Regions from separate parts of the Variovorax sp. GW823-FHT04B03 genome, predicted to be linked through region 1. Evidence: predicted binding sites of a transcription regulator. Region 1 holds the regulator's gene; the other holds the start of a gene.
The links. The regulator NrdR, encoded in region 1, represses ribonucleotide reductase genes. The targets are predictions, from matches to a motif close to CACNANATNTNGTG.
Positions count from the first base shown of each region.

Region 2: the regulator NrdR is predicted to act here: its motif matches at 4,076-4,089, upstream of AC1RAD_RS03655 (ribonucleoside-diphosphate reductase subunit alpha).

Region 1 covers NZ_JBXAIT010000003.1:413,043-420,987, reverse strand. The annotation lists gene ribBA (bifunctional 3,4-dihydroxy-2-butanone-4-phosphate synthase/GTP cyclohydrolase II) at 1-193, opposite strand, end outside; gene AC1RAD_RS15115 (riboflavin synthase) at 190-861, opposite strand; gene ribD (bifunctional diaminohydroxyphosphoribosylaminopyrimidine deaminase/5-amino-6-(5-phosphoribosylamino)uracil reductase RibD) at 948-2,078, opposite strand; gene nrdR (transcriptional regulator NrdR) at 2,107-2,550, opposite strand; gene glyA (serine hydroxymethyltransferase) at 2,584-3,828, opposite strand; ZMP/ZTP riboswitch at 3,867-3,993, opposite strand; gene AC1RAD_RS15095 (lytic transglycosylase domain-containing protein) at 4,043-4,903, opposite strand; gene AC1RAD_RS15090 (DUF748 domain-containing protein) at 5,617-7,945, shown strand, end outside.
Region 2 covers NZ_JBXAIT010000001.1:814,217-822,161, forward strand. The annotation lists gene AC1RAD_RS03650 (ribonucleotide-diphosphate reductase subunit beta) at 1-868, opposite strand, end outside; gene AC1RAD_RS03655 (ribonucleoside-diphosphate reductase subunit alpha) at 1,081-3,993, opposite strand; gene ampD (1,6-anhydro-N-acetylmuramyl-L-alanine amidase AmpD) at 4,343-4,960, opposite strand; gene AC1RAD_RS03665 (sigma-54-dependent transcriptional regulator) at 4,947-6,497, opposite strand; gene AC1RAD_RS03670 (two-component system sensor histidine kinase NtrB) at 6,503-7,945, opposite strand, start outside.

The sequences.
Region 1 (7,945 bases):
TGAAGTTGATGGATTCGGCGGTGATGTGGTCGGCGGCGATGACGATGTCGCCTTCGTTCTCGCGGTCTTCCTCGTCCACGAGGATGACCATGCGGCCGGCGGCCAGCTCGGCCACGATGTCTTCGACCGGGGAGATCGGTGCGGGTGCACGGTCGGCGCGCGGGGCGCCGATCGGCGTGACGGAGGCGTTCATTTCGAAGTGTCCTTGGGAGACGTGGAAGACGTCAGAGAGGGGGTGAGCATGCCGGCTTGAAGCATGCGCTCCACGTAGCGCGCCACGGTGTCGATTTCGAGGTTGACCTTCGAGCCGGCCTTCAGGCCGCCGAGGGAGGTGTTTTCCACGGTGTGCGGGATCAGGTTGATGCTGACTTCGGCGCCACCGGCGATGTCGCTCACGCTGTTGACCGTGAGGCTCACGCCGTTGATGGTGATCGAGCCCTTGTAGGCCAGGAAGCGCGCCAGCGCGGGCGGTGCGACCACGCGCAGCTCCCAGCTTTCGCCGACCGGCGCGAAGAAGCTCACATGGCCGATGCCGTCCACGTGGCCCGAGACGATGTGGCCGCCGAGGCGGTCGCTCGCGCGCAGGGCCTTCTCGAGGTTGATGCGGCTGCCTTCGTCGGTCAGGCCGGCCGTCTTGTCGAGGGACTCCGCGGAAATGTCGATGGTGAATTGCCCGCGTTCAGGTGCGAGCGTGGTGACCGTCATGCAGGCGCCGTTGAGCGCGATGCTGTCGCCGAGCCCGACGTCGTCGAGGTAGCCGTCGGGCACCTCGATGCTGAGTCGCTTGCCGTAGGAGGAGGAGGTGCCGAGGTCGTGGATGGCGGCGATGCGCCCCACGCCGGTGATGATTCCGGTGAACATTTCCACATTTTCGCAGACATCGAGGGGTCTTCGGCCCGAAGGGCCGGTTTGCGGCTGCGAATGTGCCGCGCCGCGTGGGCGGCGACTCAGAAGCGGTCGCGGCCGGCGACGCGCGCGACGATGCGCAGGTCGGGCCCCAGCATGTCCACCGACTTGAATTCGAGCGGCAGCGCGCCCGCCAGCGAGGTGAGCGGGCCCTCGGCATGCAGGTGGCTGGCGATGTCGAGCCCGCTGCCGATCAGCTTGGGCGCCAGGTACACCAGCAGTTCGTCCACGCAGCCTTCGCGCAGCAGCGAGCCGTTGAGCTTGTGGCCCGATTCGACGTGCAGCTCGTTGACGCCGCGTGCCGCGAGGTCCTGGAGCATCGCGGGCAGGTCGACCTTGCCGTGCAGGTTGGGCAGGCAGGTGATGGTGGCGCCGCGGGCTTCGAGTGCGGCCGCCTTTTCTTCGTTGTGCCGGCTGGCAGCGTAGATCCAGACGGCGCGGCCAGCTATGAAAATGTGAGCGTCGGGCGAGGTCTGGAGGTGGCTGTCGACCACCACGAGATGGGGCTGGCGCGGCGTGTCGACCAGGCGCACGTCCAGGCGCGGGTTGTCTTCGAGCAGCGTGCCGACGCCGGTCAGCACCGCGCCGGTGCGGGCCCGCCAGGCGTGGCCGTCGGCGCGCGCGGCCTCGCCGGTGATCCACTGGCTCACGCCGTTGTGCAGGCCGGTGCGGCCGTCGATCGAGGCGGCGATCTTCATTCGAACCCAAGGCTGCTGGCGGATCATGCGGCTGAAGAAGCCGATGTTGAGCTCGCGGGATTCGTCGGCGCCCGGTCCGACTTCGACCTCGACGCCCGCCGCGCGCAGGCGCTCGAAGCCCTGTCCTGCCACGAGCGGGTTCGGGTCGGCGAGCGAGGCCACGACACGGCGCACGCCGGCGGCGATGAGCGCGTCGCAGCAGGGGCCGGTGCGGCCGTGGTGCGAGCAGGGTTCGAGCGTGACGTAGGCGGTCGCGCCCGCAGTCGAATGGCCCTGGGCCTGCGCATCGCGCAGCGCCATCACCTCGGCATGCGGACCGCCGGCTTGTTGCGTGTGGCCCTGGCCGATCACGCGGCCGTCGGTGTCGCACAGCACGCAGCCGACGCGCGGGTTCGGGTCGGTCAGGCGGATCGCGGAGGCGGCGAGCCGCAGAGCGGTCGCGATGTGGGAGGCGTCGTGTCGGGAAGAGGACATGCCGGGTTCGTTCACGCCTTCTCGGGGGTCAGATGTCGCGCAGCAACTGGCGGAACTCGTCCACGTCCTCGAAGCTGCGGTACACCGAGGCAAAGCGCACGTAGGCGACCTTGTCGAGTTTCTTGAGTTCGCGCATCACGAGCTCGCCGACCTTCGTCGAATCGATTTCGCGCAGGCCGCTGGCCAGGAGCTTCTGTTCGATGCGCAGCAGGGCGTTGTCGATCTGCTCGATGCTCACGGGCCGCTTGCGCAGCGCCAGCATCATCGAGGCGCGGACCTTGGTCGAGTCGAAGTCGGCGCGGCTGCCGTCCTTCTTGACCACGACGGGGAAGTTGACGTCGGGGCGCTCATACGTGGTGAAGCGCTTGTCGCAGGCGCTGCACTGGCGGCGCCTGCGGACGAAGTCGGCGTCTTCCGAAACGCGGGTCTCGACGACCTGCGTTTCGAGATGACCGCAAAAAGGGCATTTCATGCGGCCAGTGCTTCTCTTCTTCTATTTACGAAATCAACGGTAGACAGGGAAGCGGCTCGTCAAGGCGTGGACCTTGGCGCGCACCGCGTCGATGTTCGCCGCGTCGCGCGGGTTCTCGAGCACGTCGGCCACCAGGTTCGCCGTGATGCGGGCCTCTTCGTCCTTGAAGCCGCGCGTGGTCATGGCGGGGGTGCCGATGCGCACGCCGCTGGTGACCATCGGCTTTTCCGGGTCGTTGGGGATCGCGTTCTTGTTGATCGTCATGTGGGCGGCGCCCAGCACGGCTTCGGCTTCCTTGCCGGTGATGCCCTTCGAACGCAGGTCGACCAGCATCACGTGGCTTTCGGTGCGTCCGCTCACGATGCGCAGGCCGCGCGCGGTGAGGGTGTCGGCCACGATCTGGGCGTTCTTGACCACCTGCTGCTGGTAGGCCTTGAACTCGGGCGTCAGGGCTTCCTTGAACGCGACGGCCTTGGCGGCGATCACGTGCATCAGCGGGCCGCCTTGCAGGCCGGGGAAGATGGCGCTGTTGATCGCCTTCTCGTGCTGCGACTTCATCAGGATGATGCCGCCGCGCGGGCCGCGCAGGCTCTTGTGCGTGGTCGAGGTGACGATGTCGGCGTGCGGCACCGGGTTGGGGTACACGCCCGCGGCCACGAGGCCGGCGTAGTGGGCGATGTCGACCATGAAGATCGCGCCGACGTCCTTGGCGACCTTGGCGAAACGCTCGAAGTCGATGTGCAGCGAGTAGGCCGAGGCGCCCGCGATGATCAGCTTGGGCATGTGCTCATGCGCCTTGCGTTCCATTGCGTCGTAGTCGATGGCTTCGTTGGCGTCCAGGCCGTAGCTCACCACGTTGAACCACTTGCCGCTCATGTTGAGAGGCATGCCGTGGGTCAGGTGGCCGCCTTCGGCCAGGCTCATGCCCATGATCGTGTCGCCGGGCTTCAGGAAGGCGAGCATCACGGCTTCGTTGGCCGAGGCGCCGCAATGCGGCTGCACGTTCGCGGCGTCGGCACCGAAGATCTGCTTGACGCGGTCGATGGCCAGTTGCTCGGCCACGTCGACGTGCTCGCAGCCGCCGTAGTAGCGCTTGCCCGGGTAGCCTTCGGCGTATTTATTAGTGAGCTGCGAGCCCTGGGCGGCCATGACGGCCGGCGAGGCGTAGTTCTCGCTGGCGATCAGCTCGATGTGATGTTCCTGGCGCGCGTTTTCGGCTTGAATGGCGGCCCAGATTTCGGGATCGGTCTGTTCGACCAGGATATTGCGTTGGTACATGGCAGTCCTTTGAAGACGAGGTCCTTGTTCAACCAAACAAGGGCTGCCCAGGCGAACGGCTGAACGCCTGTTGTGGTCAGGCGGCACGCTTCCCAGTGGTATTCCACGTCAGCGCGTGGCACCTTTTTCAGGGTGCTGCGCCTATCGCCAGTCGCGTACAGGCCGAGTGTAGCGCAGGCCCGCACGCATCCGGGCCGGGAGGGCCGGCAAGGCCTCAGGAAACTGCGGAGAGCAGGGCGACCTTGGCCGGCTCGCTGCCGGTGGCGGGCTCTTCGCCAGCCGGCTTGGCCGGTGCCACGACCGGGATCGGCTGTGCGCGCGCCGTGGTCGGCGGCGGCACGACCATCGTCGACGGCGCGCGGCCGGCGGCAACCTGGCGCAGGCGCTCGTGCTCGGCCAGCACCTTGGCGGCATAGCCGCCGTCGTCGTCGAGGTTGGCGGCGCCCACGTAGTAGCGCAGGCCGCCTTCGAGCGAGCCGGCGCGGGCGATGCATTCCTGCAGCACCTTCACACCGACGCGCATGTTGGTCACGGGGTCGAAGGCGGTGAGCGTGCCGCCCGCGCTTTCGTACTTGTCGCCGTGCACGCGCGTCATGACCTGCATCAGGCCCTGGGCACCGACGTGGCTTTGCGCGAACGGATTGAAGCTGGACTCGATGGCCATGATGGCCAGGATCAGCGTGGGGTCGAGCTTGGTGCGCTTGCCGATCTGGTAGGCCTCGGAGACCAGCACGCTCAGCGGTTCGGCCGCGACGCGGTACTTCTTGCTGAGCCAGTAGGCCACCGCCGCCTGCTGCTTGGGCAGCTCGTCGGGGCTCGCGGCCGTGGTGCGCTCGATGGCGGTCGGCTCCAGGTCGGTGGGTTCGGGCGCGGGCTTGCGCGACTGCAGCCAGCCCATCAGTTGTTCCTCGCCGGTCTTGCGCAGGTCGGGGCGCGCCACGAGGGCGAGGGCCGCGAACACGATGGCCAGGCCGACCAACGCAAACCCGTTGTGGGTGATTTCAAAAAAGCCGTCTGCCACATCGGACACGAAGGTCCGTAGCCCGCGGGCTGTGGCATCAAACGCCTTGCTCATCGCTTTTTTCCTTTCTGTGCGGCACCTGGCATGCAGCGCCTGAAAGGGCGGTGGATGAAGGCAGCGGCGCTTGGATTGGTATGTACGAATCAGGCTCCGCGCATGGAGGGGGTGTGGGGTAGGGAGCGCGGCGGCCTGATCACGCCGGTGGAATTCGGCAGCGGATTCAGGGAGGCCCTGCTGCGTCCGGCAGCAAGGGCAGGCGGGATTCTATCGTGGCTAAATACACGGTCAAGCATAAGGATTTGGTTTCATATGTTAATAAGTGCTTGAAAAATCCCCTCGTTCGAGGGGGCTCCAGGGGGCGCGGGCCTACGGGAAATCCCTTGGAAAAAGGGATTTGCAAAGGAAGGGTGAGACGCCTAATCTGGACGGGCCTGAGGTTTCAGGCGTTTTTCCGAAGTCAGGCAGTCCGAGGTGCAAGTCAAGGACTCGAACGATGGAGGACTCCACGGCGGCAATCTCTTGCTGCCAGCACGGCGGGAACCATTACTTCCGGTCGCGCGAATCGATGGCATGGGTTTTGAGCCCGCCATCAAGCCCGGTGACAAGACACTTCGTCGACTCACCGGGCTTTCTTGTTTGTGGGGCTCACACTTTCGGCCTACCGATCCTGTCGAGGGGTGCGTGGGCATCGCAATGCCTCGCCAAAAGGGAACGCATTCACGTTTCCGCAGACTTTGTTGGCATCTGTTTGCGGCACACTTCTGCGGATGGATGCTGCTTCGATCAAACAGAACAAATGGGTGCGGCGTGGGGTTGTCGCGTTGCTGGTGGTGTTGGCCCTGTGGGTCATCGCGTGGCTGGCGGTGCCGCCGATTGCCAAGAGCCAGCTCCAGAAGATCGCGAGCGAAAAGCTGGGCCGGCAGGTCACCGTCGGCAAGATCGACTTCAAGCCCTGGACGCTCGAGCTCGCACTGAATGACCTGCGCATCGCCACCGCCGACGGCAAGCAGCCGCAGGTGGCCATCAAGCGCATCTATGCCGACGCTGAATTGCAATCGCTGTTCCGCCTGGCGCCCGTGATCGACGCGGTGACGGTCGAGGCGCCCGCGGTGCTGCTCACGCACCTGGCCGACGGCAAGTACGACATCGACGACATCCTGGCCAAGCTGGCCTCGGGCCCGCCGCCCGATCCGAAGGCCGAGCCCGCGCGCTTCGCGATCTACAACATCTCGATCAAGGACGGCGCGGTCGACTTCGACGACCAGACCGTCAAGCGCCGGCACGAGCTGCGCGGCTTCATGCTGAACGTGCCGTTCCTGAGCAACCTCGCCTCCAAGCGCGAGATCAAGACCGAGCCCAAGCTGGCCTTCGCGCTCAACGGCAGCCAGTTCGACTCGGCCGCCTTCACGACCCCGTTCGCGCAAAGCCGCAAGACCGACGCCCACGTGCAGTTCAAGGGGCTCGACCTCGTGCCCTACCTGGGCTACATCCCCGGCGGCCTGCCGGTGAAGCTGCAGGCCGGCAGCCTGGATGCCGACCTGAAGATCGATTTCCAGCAGACCAGCACCATTGGCCTGAAGATCACCGGCACGGTCGAGGCCCATGGCGCCAAGCTGGGCGACGCGCGCGGGCGCGACCTGCTGGGCTTCGACTCGCTCAAGCTGGCGCTGGCCGACGTGCGACCGCTGGAGTCGGTGTTCCACCTGAGCGAGGTCGCGCTGGCCAAGCCGCAGCTGGTGGTGGCGCGCGACGCCGCCGGCCAGCTCAACCTGATGGCCACCGACCCGGCGACCGGCGCGGCCGAAAAGGCGGCGCCGCTGCCCGCGCCCGCCGCCAGCGCCCCGGGCGGCAACCCGGCCGCCGAGAAGCCCAAGCTCAAGGTGCAGGTCGACAAGATCGCGCTCGACGGCGGCCGTGTCGGCTGGCGCGACGAAACCGTCAAGCCCGCCGCGGCCATCGACCTCACCGACCTCGGCATCAACCTGACGGCCGTCACCTGGCCCATGGAAAAGCCTGCGCAGTTCGACGGCAGCACCGCCGTCGCGGGCGCCACGCTGAAGTTCAAGGGCAACGCCACCGACAAGGTCGCCGACGTGCAGACCGAGGTCGAAGCGCTGCCGCTGTCGCTGGCCGCGCCGTACCTGGCGCAGAGCCTGGAGCCCACGCTCGACGGCAAGCTCAGCGGCCAGATCGACGTGTCCTGGGCCCAGCCCGACCTGAAGTTCAAGGCGCGCCGCCTGGCCGCCGACGGCCTGGCGCTGACCCAGGCCAAGACCGCGCTGGCCAGCGTCGGGCGCTTCGAACTGGTCGACGCCGAGGTCGACATGACCAGGCACACCTTGAACATCGCGTCATTCACCGCGACCAACCCCAAGGTGAGCGTCGAGCGCGACAACGAGAAGCGCTGGATGTTCGAGCGCTGGCTCAAGACCCCGGCCGGCGGTGCCAAGGTGGCGGCGCCCAAGCCGGCCGACGCCGGCGCGGCGCGTCCCAACAGCGCCAACACCAAGCCCTGGGCGCTGACGCTGGGCACGCTGGCGGTCGACAACGGCAGCCTGTCCTATGCGGACAAGGCCGGCTCGGCGCCGGTGGCGATCGAGATCACGGCCTTCAAGCTGCTGGCCCAGAAGATCGCACCCGACACCAACACCGTCTCGCCGCTGCAGGTGTCGGGCCGCATCGGCGCGGGCCGCCGCGCGGACCCGGGGCGCTTCGACTACAAGGGCAATATCGTGCTCAAGCCGCTGGCGGCCGAGGGGCGGCTCGAGGTGGCGTCGTTCCCGGCGCATGCCTTCAAGGCCTATTACGCCGATGCGCTCAATGTCGACATCCGCCGCGCCTTCGCGAACTACCGCGGCACGGTGCGCTACGCGAGCGCGCCGGCCGGCATGAGCCTGAAGCTGGCCGGCGACACCGCGCTGGACGACTTCCGCGCCAACAGCGTCTCGCTGACCCAGTCGCCGGGCTTCGACCGCGGCAACAGCCAGCTGCTGAGCTGGAAGACCCTGAGCCTGCGCGGCCTGCAGATCAGCCTCGCGCCCAACGCGGCCCCGACGGTGGACGTGCGCGAAACCACGCTGACCGACTTCTTCGCCC
Region 2 (7,945 bases), on a different contig from region 1:
TGAGCTGGTTGATCAGGTCGATGCCGAAATTGCAGTGCATCGACTCGTCGCGCAGGATGTACTGGTACTGCTCGGCGGCGCCGGTCATCTTGTTCTGGCGGCCCAGCGCAAGGATCTGCGTGAAGCCGACGTAGAAGAAGAGGCCTTCCATCAGGCAGGCGAACACGATGAGCGACTTGAGCAGCGTCTGGTCGGTCTCGTGCGTGCCGGTCTTGAAGTTCGGGTCGCTGATGGCGTCGATGAACGGGATCAGGAACTGGTCCTTCTCGCGGATCGACGGCACTTCGTTGTAGGCGTTGAAGATCTCGCTCTCGTCCAGGCCGAGCGACTCGACGATGTACTGGTACGCGTGTGTGTGGATCGCTTCCTCGAAGGCCTGGCGCAGCAGGAACTGGCGGCACTCGGGGGCCGTGATGTGGCGGTAGGTGCCCAGCACGATGTTGTTGGCGGCCAGCGAGTCGGCGGTCACGAAGAAGCCGAGGTTGCGCTTGACGATGCGGCGCTCGTCTTCGGTCAGGCCGTTCGGGTCTTTCCACAACGCGATGTCGCGCGTCATGTTCACTTCCTGCGGCATCCAGTGGTTGGCGCAGGTGGCGAGGTACTTTTCCCAAGCCCACTTGTACTTGAACGGCACCAGCTGGTTGACGTCGGTCTGGCCGTTGATGATCCGCTTGTCGGAAGCCTTGACGCGCTGGCCTGCAGCGGCGGCCACCGGTGCGGTGGCAGTGGCGGGTTGTGCAAGCGACGAAGTCGGAGCGGCGACCGCGCGGCCAGCGGAAAGACCGCCGGTCGATGCGTGGTGCTGCTGCAATCCTTGTTGCATATCCTTTGGTAAGGAGGGCTTGACTTCTTCGTCCCAGGTCAACATAGAAAAATCCAATGCGCAATTATCGGAGCAACGATGTGAGTTGCAAAGTGCTCGTTCACATCGTGCGCCATTTATGGGGTTGTTATGTTGCTCGCATGCATCGCGCGACGTCAGTCAATGCCTTGATTGATTGAACGTCGCGCGCTTTTCACTTGTGCGAGCACCTCGCTGATCGATCGAAGCGTCTTGTGTGTTGACGCTTCACTTGCACATCACTGGCAGGCTTCGCAGGTCGGATCGTCGACACCGCAGAACGCGATGTCGGTGGCGGGCATCGCGCTCATCTGTGCCTTCGCTGCAGCAGCGGCAGCTTCGAGTGCGCTCATGCCCGAGGGTGCGTCGTTGCCCGACGACACCGCGTTGAGACGGCCCGATTGCACCGTCGACTTTTCAGCGTGCGTCGCGCTCTGCGTGCGCAGGTAGTAGGTGGTCTTCAGGCCGCGCAGCCAGGCGAGCTTGTAGGTGTCGTCGAGCTTCTTGCCCGAGGCGCCGGCCATGTAGATGTTCAGCGACTGCGCCTGGTCGATCCACTTCTGGCGACGCGCGGCGGCTTCCACCAGCCACGTCGTCTCGACTTCGAACGCGGTGGCGTACAGCGCCTTCACGTCCTGCGGCACGCGGTCGATGGGACGCAGCGAACCGTCGAAGTGCTTCAGGTCCATGACCATCACGTCGTCCCACAGGCCCAGGCGCTTCAGGTCGCGCACCAGGTAGTGGTTGATCACGGTGAACTCGCCCGACAGGTTCGACTTGACCGACAGGTTGCCGAAGCAGGGTTCGATCGAGGCGTCCACGCCGATGATGTTCGAGATGGTCGCCGTGGGGGCGATGGCCACGCAGTTCGAATTGCGCATGCCGTCGGCCTTGATCTTGGCGCGCAGCGAATCCCAGTCGAGGGTGGCCGAGCGGTCCACTTCGACGTAGCCACCGCGGGCCTTCTCGAGCAGGTCGAGCGAGTCGATCGGCAGGATGCCCTTGTCCCACAGCGAGCCCTTGTAGCTGGAGTACTTGCCGCGTTCCTTGGCCAGCTCGGTCGAGGCCCAGTAGGCGTGGTAGCAGATGGCTTCCATCGACTCGTCGGCGAACTGCACCGCTTCCTGCGAGGCGTAGGGAATGCGCAGTTCGTACAGCGCGTCCTGGAAGCCCATCAGGCCCAGGCCGACCGGACGGTGGCGCAGGTTCGAGTCGCGCGCCTTCTTCACGGCGTAGTAGTTGATGTCGATCACGTTGTCGAGCATGCGCATCGCGGTGGAGATGGTGCGCTTGAGCTTTTCCTGGTCGACCTTGCCGTCCTTCAGATGCTGCAGCAGGTTCACCGAACCCAGGTTGCAGACGGCCGTTTCGGTGTCGCTGGTGTTCAGCGTGATCTCGGTGCACAGGTTCGACGAGTGCACCACGCCGGCATGCTGCTGCGGCGAGCGCACGTTGCAGGCGTCCTTGAACGTGATCCAGGGGTGGCCGGTCTCGAACAGCATCGTGAGCATCTTGCGCCACAGGTCCGAGGCCTGGAGGGTGCGCGCGGGCTTGATCTCGCCGCGGGCGGCCTTCTCTTCGTAGGCGACGTAGGCCTTCTCGAAGTCGGCGCCGAACAGGTCGTGCAGGTCAGGCACGTTGGAGGGCGAGAACAGCGTCCAGGTGCCCTTTTCCATCACGCGGCGCATGAACAGGTCGGGGATCCAGTTGGCGGTGTTCATGTCGTGCGTGCGGCGGCGGTCGTCGCCGGTGTTCTTGCGCAGCTCCAGGAACTCCTCGATGTCGAGGTGCCAGGTTTCCAGGTACGTGCAGACGGCGCCCTTGCGCTTGCCGCCCTGGTTCACGGCCACGGCCGTGTCGTTCACCACCTTCAGGAACGGCACCACGCCTTGCGATTCGCCGTTGGTGCCCTTGATGTGGCTGCCCAGTGCGCGCACGCGGGTCCAGTCGTTGCCCAGGCCGCCGGCGAACTTCGACAGCAGCGCGTTTTCCTTGATCGACTCGTAGATGCCGTCCAGGTCGTCGGGCACGGTGGTCAGGTAGCAGCTCGAGAGCTGCGAGCGCAGCGTGCCGGCGTTGAACAGGGTGGGCGTGCTCGACATGAAGTCGAACGACGACAGCACTTCGTAGAACTCGATGGCGCGGGCTTCGCGGTCGATTTCGTTCAGCGACAGGCCCATGGCCACGCGCATGAAGAACGCCTGCGGCAGCTCGATGCGGGTCTTGCGCACGTGCAGGAAGTAGCGGTCGTACAGGGTCTGCAGGCCCAGGTAGTCGAACTGGTTGTCGCGCTCGGCCTTCAGGGCGGCGCCCAGGCGGGGCAGGTCGTACTGCAGCAGCTTCTCGTCGAGCAGCTCGTTCTCGACGCCCTTCTTGATGAACTGCGGGAAGTAGTCGGCGTAGGCGGTGGCGCGCTCGACCGGCATCACTTCGCGGCCGATGATTTCCTTGAAGATCGTGTGCAGCAGCAGGCGCGCGGTGGCGAAGGTGTAGTCGGGGTCCTTCTCGATCAGCGTGCGGGCGGCCAGGATGGAGGCCTTGTAGACCTCGTCCAGCGGCACGCCGTCGTACAGGTTGCGCATCGTCTCGGCGACGATGGGGGCGGCGGTGATGCTGTCACCCAGGCCCTGGCAGGCCGATTCGATCAGGCCCTTGAGCTCGTTCAGGTCCAGCGCCACGCGCTCGCCGTTGTCGAGCACGTGCAGTGCCGGTGCGGCGGGCACGTCCTGCTCGCCCTGCTTGGAGCGCTCCTGGGTGCGGCGTTCGCGGTACAGCACGTAGGCGCGCGCGATTTCATGGTGGCCGCCGCGCATCAGGCCGAGCTCGACCTGGTCCTGCACGTCTTCGATGTGGAAGGTGCCGCCGCCCGGACGCGAGCGCACCATGGCGCGGATCACGCCTTGCGTCAGCGTGTCGACGGTCTCGCGCACGCTGGCGGAAGCCGCGCCCTGGGTGCCGTGCACCGCCAGGAAGGCCTTCATCATCGCGATGGCGATCTTGTTCGGTTCGAAGGGAACGACGGCGCCGTTGCGGCGAATGATCTGGTAGTGCGCGAGGTTCTGACCGGTGGGCGAGCCCGCAGTGTCTTGTTGCTGCTGCGGCGTCGCGGGGACGGCGCGGGGGGTCGACGGGGTGTTCAGTGCAGTTTGCATTCGCTTCCTCTCGGTTGTGCAATTCTTGTTGGTTGGCAAGGCCTCGCGGGCCTTGCGTCGGCGTTGTTGCCGAACGGGAAGACACTATATCTAGGGTGTCTGTGCCCCACAAGCCACTACAGGTAGTGTTTTCCTATGGACGCAACCCTGACAGGAATTGCGCCGCACTCAGCGCATCGCCAGCGATGCCGCGTGAATACTGGCCCATGGTGGCGCAACCCGCATGGGGCGCGGCTTGCAAGGCGATTTGGGCCTGCAGGCCGCATGGTTGCTACGTCGCGTGCCTGCGCTTGCGAGATTGCTGCGCTGCGAGAGCGGCGCATCGCGGGCCACGGAGCGATTGAAAAAATTAGCGCGCGACCACCTGCTCGGGAAACATCTGTGGATTCCAGCCGAGCTGTTCGCGCAGCAGACGCCAGTCGAAACCGGCGCCGGGGTCCTGCTTGCGGCCGGGCGCGATGTGCTCGTGGCCGGCGATGTGGGCGATGGCGTAGTGCTGCGCGAGCGCGGCGCAGAGGCTGGCCAGCGTTTCGTACTGCGCCTCCTCGAAGCGCTCGCCCTCGAGGCCTTCGAGCTCGACGCCGACGGAGTCGTCGTTGCAGTTGCTGCGCCCGCGCCACGACGACACGCCGGCGTGCCAGGCGCGGTCCTCGCAGCTCACGAACTGCCAGAGCTCGCCGTTGCGCCGCACATAGAAATGCGAGGACACCTCGAGCCCGCGGATCGACTGGAAGTACGGGTGCGCGTCCCAGTCGAGCCGGTTGGTGAAGAGCTGCTGCACGGCGTCGCCGCCGTATTCGCCCGGCGGCAGGCTGATGGAGTGCAGCACGATCAGGTCGGTCTGCGCGCCGACGGGGCGCGGGCCGAAGTTGGGCGAGGGCAGGGCCTTGGCGAAGCGGTACCAGCCGGCGCGCCAAAGTCTGTCGTCGCCGGCCGGTGGGGTGACGGGGTCGTCAGTCGTCGGCATGCGCGGTGGCGCCGTCGTCGCCGTTGGGCGTGGAGATGCCCAGGCGCGCGATGCGGTAGCGGATCTGGCGCAGGCTCATGCCCAGCCGCGCGGCGGCGGCCGTGCGGTTGAAGCCGCTTTCGTGCAGCGCGCGCACGAGGATCTCGCGCTCCTGCTGGTCGAGCCAGGCTTGCAGGTCGGAGGGCAGCGGTGGCGGCGCGGGCTTGGGCTCGACCGCCGGCGCGGCGGGCGCAGCCACCGCGACGGCGGCTGGCGCTTCGGCGGATTCGCCGCGCGGCGCGGCCGGCATCGGCGTCATCGCGCCCATCAGGTCGATGTGCAGCTCGTCGCCGTCGTTCAGCGCCACGGCGCGGTGCAGCAGGTTCTCGAGCTCGCGCACGTTGCCGTCGAGCGGGTGCTGGGCCAGGCGCTGCAGCAGCGCGTCGGACAGGCGCGGCACGGGCAGGCCGCCGTCCTGCGCGATGCGCGCGAGCAGCGCGGTGCACAGCGCGGGCAGGTCTTCGCGGCGCTCGCGCAGCGCGGGCACGGCGATCTCGATCACGTTGAGCCGGTAGAACAGGTCCTGCCGGAAGCGGCCGGCCAGCACCTCGGCGTGCAGGTCTTTATGGGTGGCGCTCACGATGCGCACGTCGACCGCGTCTTCCTGCGTCGAGCCGATCGCGCGCACGCTGCGTTCCTGGATGGCGCGCAGCAGCTTCGACTGCATGGCCAGCGGCAGGTCGCCGATTTCGTCCAGGAACAGCGTGCCGTCGCGCGCCGCCTGGAAGTAGCCGTCGCGGTCCTGCGACGAGCCGGTGTACGAGCCCTTCTTGGCGCCGAAGAACTCGGCCTCGAGCAGGTTCTCGGGAATCGCGCCGCAGTTCACCGCGACGAAGGGACCTTCGCTGCGCTGGCTGCAGCCGTGCACGGCGCGCGCGACCAGCTCCTTGCCGGTGCCCGACTCGCCGCGCACCAGCACCGGCGCCATGCCGCGCGCCACCTTGGCGATGCGCGACTTCACGAGGCGCATCGGGTCGGAGTCGCCGACCAGCCGGTCGAGCGCGGTGGCGCCGCTGCGCGTCACGGCCAGCGCATCGGGGCGTTCGCCGCCCTGGCCGGCGGCCTGCGGCGGCGCCTTTTGCGGCACGACCACCGCGGCGCGGTTGGCCTGCACGGCCGACGCCACCACGGCGCGGAACTGCTTCAGGTCGACCGGCTTCGTGAGGTAGTCGAAGGCGCCGGCCTTCAGTGCCTCGACCGCGTTCTCGGCCGAGCCGTAGGCGGTCATGACCACGCAGCGCTCGCTGCGCTGGTCTTTCTGGATGCGATGGATGATCTCCATGCCTTCGCCGTCGGGCAGCCGCATGTCGGTGATCACGGCGTCGAAGCGGCCGGCTTCCAGGTGCTGCCAGGCTTCGGACACGCTGCCTGCCGCTTCCACCCGGTAGCCTTCACGCAGCAGCGTGAGTTCGTAGAGCGTGCGCAGGTCGGGTTCGTCGTCGATGACGAGGATCTGCGCGGGGCGCGGGGCGGCGGCGGAAGGCGGGAGAGAGCTCACGGCCGCTATTGTGTCAGCCGGTTTTCGCTCGGTGCGAAGCTGACGAAGAATTCATTGCCCTCGGGCCCGCCCGGCACCAGTGCGCGCCGTTCGTAGCCGATGGTGGCGCCGTGGCGCCGGCACAGCTCGCGGCACAGGAACAGGCCCAGGCCGCTGGAGCGGCTCTCGGACGAGAAGAAGGGTTCGAACAGGTGGCGCTGAACCGCCGGCTCCAGCGGCGCACCGTCGCTCCACACCAGCAACGCGGCGCGCTGCACGCCGGCCCGCTGCAAGGTGGTGATGACCTGGATCGCGCCCTCGCGCTGGCTGGCGTAGCGTGCCGCGTTGTCCAGCAGGTTCACCAGCAGGCGGCGCAGGTGCTCGGCCTCGAAGCGCACCTCGCTGCCCGGCGCGTCGAGCGCCACGCGCACGCCCTTGCGCTGGGTCTGGCGTATCCATTCCTCGGCCAGGATCTGCGCCGCCGGGTCGAGCACCAGTTGCTCGCCCAGCGAGAGCACGCGCTGCTGGCGCGCGCGCGAGACGTCGAGCACGTCGTCCACGATGCGCGCCAGGCGCTGCGCGTTGTGCTGCACCATGTCGGTCAGCTTGCGGTGCGCCGGGTCGGTCAGGTCTTCGCTGAGCAGCGCGCTGGCTTGCGCGATGGCGGCCAGCGGGTTGCGGATTTCATGCGCCACCGCGGCCGACATGCGGCCCATCGCGGCGAGCTTTTCGGTGCGGATGCGGGCTTCGAGCTCGCGCAGGTCCTGCAGGAACATCACGCACAGGCTGTCGGCGCGGCGGTCGTCGGTGGGCGTGAGCCGGGTGCGCACGCGCACCTCGCGCGCCGCGCCGCGGGCCTGTGCCACCGGGATCTCTTCGGTCTGCGGGGCGCGGCGCGCGAAGGTCTGGCGCGCGAGCGCGGCCAGCGCGTGCCAGGCCGGCTGGGTGTGCAGCGGGAACGGCAACGCCAGCTGCGCCAGGCCCTGGCCGAGGATCGCGTCGGCCGCCGGGTTGGCCGCGTGCACCAGGCCGTCGGTGTCGATCACCAGCACGCCTTCGCTGAGGGTTTCGATCACCAGGTCGTTGACCTGCGCCTGCATCTGCGCGTGGCTGCGGCTGCGCTGCGCCACCGCTTCCTCGCGCGCCAGCCGGCGCGCGAGTTCGTGCGCGAGCAGCGCCACCACGAACAGGCCGGTGCCGGTGAGGGCGGCCTGCACGAAGCGCGCCGAAGGATCGCCGGGTTGCTGCAGCCAGTGCCAGCCGGCGTCGGCCAGCAGCAGCAGCGTCACGGTGGCCGTGGTGCCCAGGCCCACGAGCAGCGTGCCGAGCACCGCGCTCATCAGCACGGGCAGCGCGAACAGCGGCGTGTAGTTGACGCTGCCGCCCTGCAGCACCTGCAGGGCGCTGAAGATGCCCAGGTCGACCCCGATGGTCAGCAGCCAGAGCGTCGAGAAGCCGCGGATCGGCGG